Regions from separate parts of the Mahella australiensis 50-1 BON genome, predicted to be linked through region 2. Evidence: a T-box and tRNA genes for the amino acid it is inferred to sense, from the RefSeq annotation. Region 2 holds a T-box; the other holds one or more tRNA genes.
The links. The T-box of region 2 lies ahead of thrS (threonine--tRNA ligase). A T-box ahead of a tRNA ligase gene usually reads a tRNA of that ligase, here a tRNA-Thr.
Positions count from the first base shown of each region.

Region 1: it encodes a tRNA-Thr, which carries the amino acid that the T-box ahead of thrS (threonine--tRNA ligase) is inferred to sense. The anticodon was not compared.

Region 1 covers NC_015520.1:2,302,501-2,307,590, reverse strand. The annotation lists gene MAHAU_RS10855 (5-formyltetrahydrofolate cyclo-ligase) at 1-441, shown strand, start outside; gene thyX (FAD-dependent thymidylate synthase) at 435-1,127, shown strand; gene rlmB (23S rRNA (guanosine(2251)-2'-O)-methyltransferase RlmB) at 1,144-1,893, shown strand; gene sigH (RNA polymerase sporulation sigma factor SigH) at 1,955-2,605, shown strand; tRNA gene MAHAU_RS10835 (tRNA-Gly) at 2,678-2,752, shown strand; tRNA gene MAHAU_RS10830 (tRNA-Thr) at 2,761-2,836, shown strand; gene tuf (elongation factor Tu) at 2,910-4,109, shown strand; gene rpmG (50S ribosomal protein L33) at 4,222-4,371, shown strand; gene secE (preprotein translocase subunit SecE) at 4,378-4,620, shown strand; gene nusG (transcription termination/antitermination protein NusG) at 4,627-5,090, shown strand, end outside.
Region 2 covers NC_015520.1:638,297-643,386, reverse strand. The annotation lists gene thrS (threonine--tRNA ligase) at 1-1,772, opposite strand, end outside; T-box leader at 1,825-2,022, opposite strand; gene argS (arginine--tRNA ligase) at 2,071-3,768, opposite strand; rRNA gene rrf (5S ribosomal RNA) at 3,890-4,006, opposite strand; rRNA gene MAHAU_RS02975 (23S ribosomal RNA) at 4,049-5,090, opposite strand, start outside.

The DNA of each region.
Region 1 (5,090 bases), 1.5 Mb from region 2:
ATGGCATATATCGACGCACGCAATGAGGTGCAGACAGAGTGCATAATAAGACAAGCATGGGCTGAAGGCAAGCGCCTAGCCGTTCCGGTATGTATACCTCAAACTCATACGCTGCTCGTATCGGAACTTACATCTTTTGAGGAATTGCGCGATGGTTTCTATGGTATAAAAGAACCGATGGAGGAATATATGCGGCCGGCATCCCCTGAACAATTGGACATCATAATCGTGCCGGCGGTGGCATATGATAGGCGCGGTTACAGAATAGGCTATGGCGGCGGCTATTATGACAGATTTCTGTCATCGCTGGATAAAGATATTGTTACCATAGGCATAGCCTTTGATATACAGATTGTAGGAGAAGTGCCTGTTCAGCCATTCGATATACCTGTCGACATGGTGATTACCGAGAGTGGTATTATAAAAGGAGAAAAATCATGAAAGTAGAATTGATAAACTATACGCCGCAACCCGAAAGGACCGTGGCTGTTGCGGCTAGAATGTGTTATTCCGATGCCGATATAGATGAATTGTCGGAAAATATGAGCGATGAAAAAGTAAGGAGCTTTCTTCAGAAACTGGTCGATCTCGGTCATGAATCTCCTATAGAACATGCCAGCTTTACATTTGCCATAGAAGGCATAAGCAGGGCGTGCAGCCATCAGTTGGTGAGGCATCGCTTGGCCTCATATTCACAAAAAAGCCAACGCTATGTAAAAGAAGACCAATTTCAATACGTTATCCCGCCGAGCTATATAGATAAAGGCATTGAAGATAGATTCGAAGAGCGCATGAAGATTATACAACAGTGGTATAATGAGGATATAGAAGCAGGCATCCCCAAAGAAGACGCGCGCTATAACTTACCTAATGCATGCCAAACGCAATTAATGGTTACAATGAATGCGCGTGAATTATGGCATTTTTTCAGGCTGAGATGTTGCCTGCGCGCGCAGTGGGAGATACGCACAGTGGCCGAATCCATGCTACGCGAAGTAAAAAAGGTAGCGCCGCTGCTATTTGAAAAAGCCGGGCCTGCCTGCGTGTACGGACCATGTTCCGAAGGCAAGATGAATTGCGGTAAGAGCAAGGAAGTGCGCGCCCGCTATAGGGAAATGCATGCATGAGAATGGAGATACTTAGATGAACGATCTGAAAGACAGCGATATAATAGAAGGCCGCAATCCGGTTATAGAGGCCTTAAAATCGGGCCGTTTGATAAAAATCATATATATAGCAGCCGGTAGCCGAGGCAAAACGGTGGACTGTATAAAGTCCCTGGCCCAAAGCCGGGGTATATCTGTTCAAGAAATTGAAAGGGTTCAATTGGACAAGCGTTCGGCTACAGGTGCTCATCAGGGCGTAGTAGCTTATGTGGCGCCATATACTTATGCTCAGATAGAGGATATATTGGAAGCGGCTGCACAAAAGCATCAGGACCCCTTTGTGCTCTTGCTGGACGGCATAACTGATCCGCACAATATGGGGGCTATAATACGCACTGCCGAATGTATGGGTGCTCACGGAATAATAATACCGAAGGATCGCTCAATAGGCATAACTGCCGCTGTGGTCAAAGCATCGGCAGGAGCAGTGGAATATATTCATATAGCTGCCGTAACCAATATGGCCCAGACTGTAGAGAGGCTTAAAAAAGACGGACTGTGGATAATGGGTGCTGACATGCGAGGCCGGCCGTGCCGCTCCATGGATTTAAAAGGCCCTATAGGTTTGATTATTGGCGGCGAGGGTAGCGGCATTAGGCGATTGGTAAAAGAGAAGTGCGATGTATTGCTCAGCATACCGATGAGCGGGCATATCGCGTCGCTCAATGCCTCAGTAGCCGCCGGCATGCTTATGTACGAGATAAGCATGCAAAGGCTTGACATATGAAAATAGCTTGTCTATAATTAACGTATAGTTTGTTATAATAGCTATATCGGGAGGAAAGGAAATGGATTCTGAGGCCATCGATATGCATATGCAGGATGAAGAAGTGTTGGAGCGGGAGTTGGTGTCCAGAGCCAAAAAAGGGGATGACGTGGCTTTAGAATGTCTGATAGAGCGGTATAAAAGCATTATTCACAACAGAGCAAAGACTTATTTTTTAAAGGGTTCAGATAGGGAGGATATAATACAAGAAGGGCTTATAGGCTTGTACAAAGCTATAAAAAATTATAGAGAAGATAAGGCCGTATCATTTAGGTCATTTGCAGATATGTGCATAACCAGGCAAATAATAACGGCTGTCAAGGCGGCTACTAGGCAGAAACACATACCGTTGAACTCATACGTATCGTTGAATAAAACTATATATGAAGATGAGGCCGAAAGACAGCTTATGGATGTCATTGCGTTAGAGCCGCAGGGCGATCCGGAAGAAATGGTTATAAGCGAAGAAAGTGCGATGCGTTTGCGTTCTAAAATAGAGCAGACACTGAGCTCATTGGAGCTAAATGTGTTTCGCTCATATCTCCAGGGTAGAACATATGAGGAGATTGCTGTTTATTTGGATAAGGGCGTAAAATCAGTCGATAATGCTATGCAAAGGATAAAGAAAAAATTAGAAAAGTGTGTGGATACTGATATCACTAGGGTGCATTGAAAAAATTATCGGCGGTTGGTATTGCATTTATATACATATGTGGTATAATAAATAGCGATGTGCGATTATCGAGCGGGAGTAGCTCAGGGGTAGAGCACTAGCTTCCCAAGCTGGGTGTCGCGGGTTCGATTCCCGTTTCCCGCTCCACAGGATATGCCCATGTAGCTCAGTCGGCAGAGCGTCGCCTTGGTAAGGCGGAGGTCACCGGTTCAATCCCGGTCATGGGCTCCATTTTTGTTTAATTTTTAAAGATACGCCAGGTTGAGTTTTCATAAAACAAAATACATAGAGGAGGAAACAAGAGATGGCAAAGCAAAGATTTGAGAGAAGCAAGCCGCATATAAATATAGGTACAATAGGGCACGTCGATCACGGCAAGACGACGTTGACAGCAGCTATAACGATGACGCTGGCACATTTTGGCCGGGCGCAGGCTACCAAATACGATGAGATAGACAAAGCGCCCGAAGAAAAAGCCAGGGGCATCACAATAAACACGGCGCACGTGGAATACGAGACCGAGAAGAGGCACTATGCGCACGTTGACTGTCCAGGGCACGCCGACTATGTTAAGAACATGATAACCGGCGCAGCGCAGATGGACGGAGCGATACTGGTGGTATCGGCAGCCGACGGTCCCATGCCGCAGACCAGGGAGCATATACTGCTGGCGCGCCAGGTAGGAGTGCCATATATAGTGGTATTTTTGAATAAGACCGATATGGTAGACGATCCCGAACTGATAGAGCTAGTAGAGATGGAAGTAAGGGATCTGTTAAATGAATACGAATTCCCGGGAGATGAAGTACCGATAATAAAAGGGTCGGCACTAAAGGCATTAGAAGCGGGAGGAGACCCGAATAACGAATGGGTAAAACCGATACTTGAACTTATGGATGCGGTAGATGAATATATACCGACACCCGAGAGGGATGTAGACAAGCCGTTCCTGATGCCGGTAGAAGACGTATTCACGATAACCGGGCGTGGCACAGTGGCTACAGGCAGAGTAGATCGAGGCAGATTAAGAGTAGGCGAAGAAGTAGAGATAGTAGGGTTAACAGACCGTCCGAGGAAGACAGTAGCGACGGGTATAGAGATGTTCCGCAAGACGATGGACGAAGCGATAGCAGGGGACAACGTAGGCGTACTGTTAAGGGGCATACAGAGAGAAGAAGTAGAGAGAGGGCAGGTATTGGCCAAGCCGGGCAGCATACATCCGCATACGCATTTCAAGGGGCAGGTATACGTGCTGACCAAGGAAGAAGGGGGTAGGCATACGCCGTTTTTCAACGGATACAGGCCACAGTTCTACTTCAGGACGACCGATGTGACAGGTACGATACAATTACCCGAAGGGGTAGAGATGGTAATGCCTGGCGACAACATAGTAATGGAAGTACAGCTGATAACGCCGATAGCGATAGAAGAAGGATTGCGATTTGCAATACGAGAAGGCGGCCGAACGGTAGGAGCCGGAGTTGTCACCGAGGTTATAGAATAAACCGTAAACTAGGAAATTAAGCTGCCGCACGTAGTGGTGGCTTAATTTTTCTATTTGACATGAAGTTGTATATATGATAAAGTAAATTGCATATGTTTATGGAGGTGTGAATATGCGCGTAAAGATAGCTCTTGCTTGCACGCAGTGTCAGCAAAGGAATTATCATACAATGAAAAACAAAAAGAACGATCCAGATAGGCTGGAGTTAAGAAAATATTGTAGATTTTGCCGCCAGTATACCGTTCATAAAGAAACGAGATAGGGTAAAATGGAAATGGTAAAAGAAAAAAGTACTAATGTTAAGGTTGATAAAAAACCGAAAAGCAGGCGTTTTGACCTGATAGGTTATTTTAAAGATGTGTATGCCGAAATGAAAAAGGTGGTATGGCCCACGTGGCATCAATTGCTCACATATACTGGCGTAGTGCTGGTAGTGGTACTGGGTTTTGCAATAGTATTCGGCATTATAGATCTTGGCCTGGAAAGAATATTCAGGCTTATTATATCATAAAGGAGGATGGCTAAGCCAGATACCGCTATGCCGGAGCTAGAAAAACAGGATGCGCAATGGTATGTAGTGCATACCTATTCGGGTTATGAGAACAAAGTAAAAGCCAACCTGGAAAAAATTATAGAGAACAGAGGGCTGCAAGACCTTATATTGGATGTTAGGGTACCTATGAGAGAAGAGATAGAGGTAAAAGATGGGGTCAAACGTTCTGTTATGCGCAAAGTATATCCAGGTTATGTTGTGGTCAGAATGGTGATGACCGATGAAACATGGTATATTGTCAGGAATACCAGAGGTGTCACCGGCTTTGTAGGACCGGGTTCTAAGCCTATACCGCTCAGCGACGAAGAAATCGAAAAGATGGGGATAGATATAGTATCGGTGCATATCGATTTTGGCGTAGGCGACAGCGTAAAGGTGATATCAGGTCCATTAGAGAGTTTTATAGGTAAAATAGAAGATATAGATTA
Region 2 (5,090 bases):
ATATACGGCACTTTCTCTATCTGAGCCGCTCTTATCTTATAGCCTATCTTCTCATTGCGGTTGTCGAGCTCAGTGCGTATATCCAGTTCTTCCAAGTGCATTTGTAAACTGCGTGCATATTCGAGCGAACGATCAGTTATGGGTAAAATCTTTACTTGAACGGGTGCCAGCCAGGTTGGCAAAGCGCCAGCATAATGTTCAGTTAATATAGCGATAAACCGTTCTATGCTACCAAATATAACGCGGTGCAGCATGACCGGACGGTGCTTTTCGCTATCCTCACCTATATACGTTAAGTCAAAGCGCTCGGGCATCTGGAAATCAAGCTGTATAGTGCCGCATTGCCATGTTCTCCCAATACTATCTTCTAGGTGAAAATCTATCTTAGGCCCATAAAACGCACCATCACCTTCATTCACCTTATAATCCAAGCCTTTCTTTCCCAGCGCTACTTTAAGCGCTTCAGTGGCCATCTCCCATTGTTCGTCGGTGCCCATGGAGTCCTCGGGACGCGTAGACAACTCCACATGATACTTAAAACCAAACAGACTATAAAAGTAATCTATCAAATCTATAACGCCTATTATCTCATCGGTTACCTGCGACGGCAACATGAATATATGAGCGTCGTCCTGGGTAAAACAGCGCACACGCATAAGCCCATGTAGTACGCCAGATTTTTCGTGACGATGCACAAGACCTAATTCGCACAAGCGTATGGGAAGCTCTTTATAGCTGTGCATGGTCCGCTTATACATTATCATGCTACCCGGACAATTCATGGGCTTTATAGCATAATCTTGGTCGTCTATTTTAGTAAAATACATATTATCTTTATAATGGTCCCAATGGCCGGACTGTATCCACAGCTCTTTATTCAATATTATAGGCGTTTTTATCTCCTCATAGCCGTGTTTCCTATGCTCTTTGCGCCAGAAATCTTCTAACACATTGCGTATGATCATACCTTTTGGATGGAAAAACGGAAAGCCCGGCCCTTCCTCATGAAGGCTGAAAAGATCCAGTTCCTGCCCCAATTTTCTATGGTCGCGTTGCTTAGCTTCTTCTATGCGAGTGAGGTATTCATCCAACATGCTTTTTTTGGGAAATGAGATACCATATATGCGCTGCAACATCTTATTGTGCTCATCTCCTCGCCAATAGGCCCCAGCAACGCTGAGCAGCTTCACCGCCTTGATCTTACCGGTAGACGGTATATGGGGACCGGCGCAAAGATCCACAAATTCCCCTTGCTTATAGAATGATATTACGGCGTTCTCGGGCAGCGCCTCTATAAGTTCTACCTTGTATGGCTGGTTTCTTTCCTGCATAAATTTTACAGCTTCGTCCCGTGGTAATTCAAAACGCTCCAACGATAAATCCTCTTTTATTATCTTTCGCATTTCTTCTTCTATACTGATTAAATCCTCAGGCGTAAAAGGTTTATCGATATCGAAATCATAATAAAAGCCGTTGTCTATGGCCGGCCCTATAGCCAGCTTTGCCTCAGGGAAAAGCCTCAATACAGCCTGCGCCATTATATGGGATGTAGTATGCCAATAGGCTTTTTTACCGTCTTCATCATCAAAGGTCAACAATGCCAAGTCGGCATCTTCGTAAATTGGCATGCTCAAATCCATTACCTGCCCGTTCACAAGTGCGGCCAATGCTTCTCTCGCCAGTCCTGCGCTTATGTCGGCTGCTATTTGAGCCGGTGTAATACCTTCACTATATTCTTTAATCGATCCATCTTTTAGCTTTATCTTTATCAAACAAATTCCTCCCTACATGTAAAAACTCTATCAAAAAAGCCCTCATCCCTCAAGCAGGGACGAGAGCTTATTCCCGTGGTTCCACCCTTATGGATACATATGTATCCTCTCATTATACCCTAACGCTGGCCAGCGGCTTATGCAACTCCGAAGGCGGTCTTCCATCCTTCACGCTCAAGGGTGCTCCCAGCCAAGGCATCCTCTCTCTGCGAGCTGAGTTTGATGTACTCTTCTTCTTCATCGTATTTATATATTGTATTTGTTATATGATACAGCATTACCGGCAATCTGTCAATAATCACATTTTAGCCGGTGCTTGTATGCCGAGTAGGCCCAAACCAATACGTATAACCTGAGCTGTGGCATATACCAGCGTAAGCCTTGCCCTTTGCAGCTCATCATCCTCTACTATAACCATATGGTTTTTATAGAATTTATTGAAAGCCTGCGCTATATCTATAGTATGCCGTGCCACAATAGATGGTTCATTAGCCTGGCATGCAGCTTCTATGGCTTCCGGAAAGCGAGCCAAAAGATCTATCAACTCCAGTGTCTCATCTTCTGTAAGTAGATCGCCTCCCATTTCACCGGTTATTGTTTGCGTCGCCTTTGCCAATATGCTCATAGCCCGTGCATGAGCATATTGCACATACGGACCGGTTTCTCCGTCGAAATTGAGGACTTGATCCCATGAGAATACTATATCCTTTATGCGATTATTTATGAGGTCATGGAATACAACCGCCCCAATGCCAACCTGTTTTGCTACATCCTCTTTATTTTCCAAACCCGGATTTTTCTCTTTTATTATATCGAGCGTTCTATCGACAGCCTTTTGCAACACATCTTCGAGGAAAACAACGCGTCCTTTGCGCGTAGAGAGCGTACCTTCTTCCATGCTAACCATCCCGAAAGGAACATGAAACAGCTTGTCATACCAATCAAAACCCATAAGCTCTATAACCTTAAACAATTGCCTGAAATGCAGGTCCTGTTGATAAGCTACGACATACAGGCATTTATCGAAGTCAAATGTCTCTTTGCGATATATGGCGGCTGTTATATCCCTCGTAGCATAAAGCGTGGTGCCATCGGTTTTCTTTATCATGCACGGCGGCATATCATATTGGCTTAAATCCACGACAAGTGCTCCCTGGCTCTCTGTCAACAAGCCCTTTTCCTGGAGCAATTCTACCACCCTATCCATTTTATCGTTATAAAAGCTTTCACCCGTATAATAATCAAATTTAACGCCGAGCATGTCATATATCTTATTGAATTCGCGCAAGCTCAAATCCTTAAACCAACGCCATAAGCTGAGAGCCTCCTCATCACCATCCTCCATACGTTTGAACCACATGCGTGCTTCGTCTTCCAGTGAAGGATCTTTTTCGGCTTCATCATGAAATTTCACATATATATCTAATAGGGCTCTTATAGGCTCTTTCTCCAGGTCATCTTTTATCCCCCAGTGCTTATAGGCTGTTATAAGCTTGCCGAACTGAGTGCCCCAGTCCCCAAGATGATTTATACCTATACATTTATAGCCCAAAAATTCATATATCTTATAGAGTGAATTCCCTATAACGGTAGAACGAAGATGACCTATATGAAAGGGCTTGGCTATATTGGGAGCCGAGAAATCAATGCATATGACACTTCCGTTTCCCTTATCAGATGAACCATAGCGCTCGCCTTTATTCAAAATATCTTCTAATACTGTTTGGGCAAATACAGCCCTGTTAAAAAAGAAATTAACATAAGCGCCCTTGGTTTCTATCCGTTCAATAAAATTCGGTTTTTTTATATGGTCAGCGATTTCCTGTGCAATAAGCTGAGGATTTTTCCGCATGGTTTTGGCTAACTTAAAGCACGGAAAGGCTCGGTCGCCCAATTGCCTGTCCGGCGGTATCTCCAACATATCGCTTATTTCTTGAACCGGTAAATGCGCAATGGCGCTTAATTCATCAGCCAGTTGTATATCAAAAATCATCATGTTACGCCGTTAAACGGCTCTCTCCTCCTAGCATCACATATGTATGTCTCAGTAATTATCGATTTATTATAGCATTTGCCACTGCAATAGACAAGCACATGGATGGAGAAAAATAAAAAAGACCGGGCAACGGCCTACTCTCCCAAGCGGTTTCCCGCTCAGTACCATCGGCGCTGAAGGGCTTAACTTCTGTGTTCGGAATGGGTACAGGTGTTTCCCCTTCGCTATTGTCACCCGGTCTTGTTTTGCACACTCAAAACCGCATAATGCCATCTTCCGTTGGATCAAGTCCTCGACTTATTAGTATCAGTCAGCTCAACGCATTGCTGCGCTTACACCTCTGACCTATCTACCAGTTAGTCTCTCTGGAGTCTTACTAGCTCTCGCTATGGGATATCTTATCTTGAGGTTGGCTTCACGCTTAGATGCTTTCAGCGTTTATCCTATCCGGACTTGGCTACTCAGCTATGCACCTGGCGGTACAACTGATACACCAGCGGTCCGTCCGTTCCGGTCCTCTCGTACTAGGAACAGCTCCTCTCAAATATCCTACGCCTGCGATGGATAGGGACCGAACTGTCTCACGACGTTCTGAACCCAGCTCGCGTGCCGCTTTAATGGGCGAACAGCCCAACCCTTGGGACATACTTCTGCCCCAGGATGCGACGAGCCGACATCGAGGTGCCAAACCTCCCCGTCTATGTGGACTATCGGGGGAGATCAGCCTGTTATCCCCGAGGTAGCTTTTATCCGTTGAGCGACGGCTTGCCCACGCAATGCCGCCGGATCACTAAGCCCGACTTTCGTCCCTGCTCGAGTTGTCTCTCTCGCAGTCAAGTTCCCTTCTGCCTTTGCACTCTTCGGATGATTCCCAACCATCCTGAGGAAACCTTTGGACGCCTCCGTTACTCTTTTGGAGGCGACCGCCCCAGTCAAACTGCCTACCTGACAGTGTCCCTATCCCGGTTAACGGGCCTAGGTTAGAACCTCGGTACATGAAGGGTGGTATCCCAACGGCGGCTCCACATAGGCTGGCGCCTATGCTTCTTTGCCTCCCACCTATCCTGTACATCATGTGCCAAAGTCCAATGTCAGGCTACAGTAAAGCTCTACGGGGTCTTTCTGTCCAGTCGCAGGTAACCAGCATCTTCACTGGTACTTCAATTTCACCGGGCCCCTCGTTGAGACAGCGCCCAAGTCGTTACGCCTTTCGTGCGGGTCGGAACTTACCCGACAAGGAATTTCGCTACCTTAGGACCGTTATAGTTACGGCCGCCATTGACCGGGGCTTCGGTTCTACGCTTCGCGGTCTCCCGCTTACG